Regions from separate parts of the Buttiauxella sp. genome, predicted to be linked through region 2. Evidence: predicted binding sites of a transcription regulator. Region 2 holds the regulator's gene; the other holds the start of a gene.
The links. The regulator Fur, encoded in region 2, represses iron uptake genes when iron is present. The targets are predictions, from matches to a motif close to ATAATAATGAGAACNACTATCAA.
Positions count from the first base shown of each region.

Region 1: a site for Fur is predicted at 670-692, ahead of entS (enterobactin transporter EntS). Genes of this name have one in related genera too.

Region 1 is NZ_JBAVHX010000009.1:39,391-41,595, forward strand. Features, by position in the region: gene fepD (Fe(3+)-siderophore ABC transporter permease) at 1-552, opposite strand, end outside; gene entS (enterobactin transporter EntS) at 761-1,993, shown strand; gene fepB (Fe2+-enterobactin ABC transporter substrate-binding protein) at 2,103-2,205, opposite strand, start outside.
Region 2 is NZ_JBAVHX010000009.1:240,696-242,900, forward strand. Features, by position in the region: gene chiP (chitoporin ChiP) at 1-509, shown strand, start outside; gene chiQ (ChiQ/YbfN family lipoprotein) at 557-883, shown strand; gene fur (ferric iron uptake transcriptional regulator) at 974-1,426, opposite strand; gene fldA (flavodoxin FldA) at 1,709-2,205, opposite strand, start outside.

The DNA of each region.
Region 1 (2,205 bases), 200 kb from region 2:
AATATCCAGCGTTCCGGCCTGCCAGAAGCGCAACTGGTCATACACTACCGGGTTTAACAGCGCGATGCCGTTGCTCAACCCTTCAAGCACCGCGCCGAGCGCCACGCCCGCAAGGGTTAAGCGCACCGGGCTCAACTGTCCACCGCCCTGGCTTCCGGTAAATGCCACCACCAGCGCGGCGGATAATGCGCCAGCAAACGCCAGCCCCAGCAGTGCCACCGGCGATGAAAGGCTCCACACCGCGGCACCCAAAACAATGGCAAAACTGGCTCCGGCATTGACGCCAAGCAGGCCAGGATCGGCAAGTGGATTTCGGGTCAGAGATTGCATCAGCGCGCCCGCAAGGCCGAGAGCGCCTCCTGCAAGAATGCCCGCCAGGGTGCGGGGGAGACGTGCATCAAGCACGATGGTGCAATCAGCACTTTGGCACTGGCCGCTGAGCGCATCGATAACCACGTCAACGGGGAGGGATTTGGCACCAAATAACAGACTGAGTACTGCCATTAAAAGCAGTAAAAACAACAAACTCAGCAGGATGAACCAGCGTGACATACGTTGTATATCCTTCACTTCGTAGCCGTAGGGCAGATAAACGCTGCGTCATCCGCCAAAATGACAACAGTGGATGGCGAGGAGCCTGTCCACCCGACAAAACTCAAGTAAAATCAAATGATAGTTATTATCATTATCACTCTTATTTGTTTATGTTAGCATGAGCCGCCTCGCACCTGGAAAGAAAAATTCGCTTTAAGGCCATGTAATGAACCGCAATTCTTTGTTGCTCAATCTGAGTTTGCTCAAGACCCATCCCGCTTTTCGCGCCGTATTCCTTGCCCGTTTTATCTCCATTGTCTCACTGGGGTTACTGGGGGTTGCTGTGCCGGTACAGATCCAGACGCTGACCGGCTCCTCCCTGCAGGTTGGGCTTGCAGTGACGCTCACCGGCAGCGCGATGTTTATCGGCCTGATGATGGGCGGCGTGCTGGCTGACCGCCATGAACGTCGTCGTCTGATTTTGCTCGCCCGTTCCACCTGTGGCGTGGGCTTTATTGGTCTGACGATTAACGCAGCAATGCCAGAACCTTCGCTGGTGGCGATTTACCTGCTCGGCGCGTGGGATGGATTCTTTGGAGCGCTCGGGGTGACGGCGCTGTTAGCGGCAACTCCTGCGCTCGTTGGGCGTGAGAATTTGATGCAGGCGAGTGCGATTACCATGCTTACGGTACGCCTCGGTTCCGTGATTTCACCGATGCTCGGCGGGCTGTTGTTGGCCTCCGGCGGTGTGGTGTGGAACTACGGGTTAGCGTCCGTCGGCACCTTCATTACGTTATTGCCGTTGCTCAGTTTGCCGAAGCTGGCACCGCCGCCGCAAGCCCGTGAAAACCCGCTGCTTTCGTTGCTCAACGGATTACGTTTTCTGGTCGGGAACCCGATTATCGGTGGCATCGCGTTAGTTGGCGCGTTGCTGACGATGGCAAGTGCGGTGCGCGTGCTTTATCCGGCGCTGGCCGGACACTGGCAGACGAGTGCCGGGCAAATCGGCCTGATGTACGCTGCCGTTCCGCTGGGTGCCGCCATTGGCGCACTGACCAGCGGGCGCATTGCTCATCACGCACGTCCGGGTGTCATTATGCTGGCGGCAGGTATTGTTTCGTTTATCTCGATTGGCATTTTCAGCCTGATGCCGGTTTGGGAGCTGGGGCTTGCGTGTCTCGCGCTGTTTGGTTATCTCAGTGCCATCAGTTCTTTGCTGCAATACACCTTAATTCAGACGCTGACACCGGACGGGATGCTAGGTCGCATTAACGGTTTGTGGACCGCGCAAAACGTGACGGGGGATGCGATTGGTGCGGCAATTTTAGGCAGCCTCACCGTGGCGATGACGCCGGTTGCGGCGGCGAGTTCCAGCGGCCTGGTATTGACGATGTGTGGAGTGGTGTTGGCGTTGGTGTTGGTGCAGTTACGGGGTTATCAGCATAGTGTTCCGGCATAAATTGCGGATTGTCGGATGACGCCTGCGGCTTATCCGACCTACAAATTAATCCGTAGGTCGGATAAGCGTTAGCGTCATCCGACACTAACTCAATTACTTGCTAACTCAATTACTTGCTGGCGAATAACTGACTCATTCGCGCCAGCACCTGCGTGGCACTGTAATAATCCAGACGGAAGGTTTCGGTGCCCAACGCATAAACCTGCTTTTTC
Region 2 (2,205 bases):
TCGGCTACAAAGTGGGTCAGGTTGACCTGCGTCTTGAAGGAACCATGGTTAAAGCAGATGGACAGCAGGGTTACTTCCTGCAACGTATGACCCCAACTTACGCATCCTCAAACGGTCGTCTTGATGTGTGGTGGGACAACCGTTCTGACTTCAACGCCAACGGCGAGAAAGCAGTCTTCGCCGGTGCCATGTATGACCTGAGCAACTGGGATCTTGCTGGCTGGGCGGTAGGGGCATCTTATGTTTATGCATGGGATGCTAAACCAAGCTCTAAACCAACGACTGACGGTTACTACGATGCCGACAGCCGCCTGAAAGAATCTGCGTACAGCCTTGATGCGTTGTACACCATTCAGGATGGCCGTGCGAAAGGTACGCTCTTCAAACTGCACTTCACTCAGTACGACAACCACTCCGATATCCCAAGCTGGGGCGGTGGTTACGGCAACATCTTCCAGGATGAGTATGACGTGAAATTTATCGTCATCGCACCGTTCACTATTTTCTGATTTGATTCCGGGCGGTAACACGCCCGGTTTTGTTAAGGATATCGAGCATGAAAAAAATCATTTTGGTCACATTGATGGCTCTAGGTTTGAGCGCCTGCGCACAGCCAAAAGCGGCACCAGAAGATTCAAAACTAAAACAGGCTTATAGCGCCTGTATCAATACCGCTGAAGGGAATCCGGATAAAATTCAGGCCTGTCAGAGCGTGCTGAATGTGTTGGCTCAGGAGAAAGAACACCACGAGTTCGCACAGAAAGAGACCGTTCGCACCCTGGATTACCAGAATTGCATCCAGGCAACGCGCACCGGTAATGACCAGGCCGTCAAAGCGAAATGCGATAAAATCTGGCAAGAGATTCGCGCTAACAATAAGTAATGGTCGAATTCAGCCAATAAAAAAACCGGTGAGTTTCTTCACCGGTTTTTTTATATCTGACCACCAGGTTAGCGTGGCCAAATGTGCGGATTATTTTTCGCTGATTTCGTGTGCATTTTCGTCGGTACGGCAATCACCTTCAGCGCAGTGACCATACAGATACAGGCTGTGGTTGGTCAGACGAATACCATGGCGTGATGCGATTTCACGCTGACGAGATTCGATTGAATCATCGCTGAATTCAATAACTTTGCCGCAATCCAGGCAAATCAGATGGTCGTGGTGATGCTGCTGTGTCAGCTCGAATACGGATTTGCCGCCTTCGAAGTTATGACGAGTGACAATGCCTGCATCATCAAACTGGTTTAGTACACGATAAACTGTGGCGAGACCAATCTCTTCGCCCATATCAATCAGACGTTTATATAAGTCTTCCGCACTGACATGGTGGTTCACCGGACCCTGCAACACTTCAAGGATTTTTAATCGCGGAAGCGTGACTTTCAGGCCGGCCTTCTTCAATGCGGTATTATTGTCAGTCATGCGGAAATTGTCCTGTTGCTTAACGGATCGCTCGGACTCAGGGTGAGCGTTAAGATGAATGCGTCTCATTATAGAACTGCCAATTCTAAATGGAAACCGCAAGTATTATGCATAATCAAGCTAAAAAATGGCGTCTGAGTCGCGATTTATTTGCCTTGTTAGCTATTTAGTCAGGAGGTCATTGTACAGGGACAAACTGAAAAGTTAAAAATTTGTAGCGATTATTTTAATCGGAATAATCTATCAATGTGACGCAACCCAATGGTTGCGTCACATGTAGCATCAAGCGTTGAGGATATCAGCCAGGTTCAGTTCTTCAGAAACCTGTTTTACCCACTGTTGCACACGTTGTGCAGTCAGTTCAGGTTGACGGTCTTCATCGATAGCCAGACCCACAAAGTGATCGTCATCAGCAAGACCCTTAGACGCCTCAAAATGGTAGCCAGCAGTTGGCCAGTGACCCACAATTGCAGCACCGCGCGGCTCAATAATGTCGCGGATAGTGCCTAATGCGTCACAGAAGTATTCTGCGTAGTCTTCCTGGTCGCCACAGCCGAACAGGGCTACCAGTTTGCCATTGAAATCAACTTCTTCCAGAGTCGGGAAGAAATCATCCCAGTCGCATTGCGCTTCACCGTAATACCACGTTGGAATGCCGAGAAGCAGAATATCGAAGCCTTCCAGGTCTTCTTTGCTGCTCTTAGCAATGTCATGCACCTCAGCAACGTCTTTACCGAGCTGTTTTTGAATCATCTTCGCGATATTTTCGGTGTTACCAG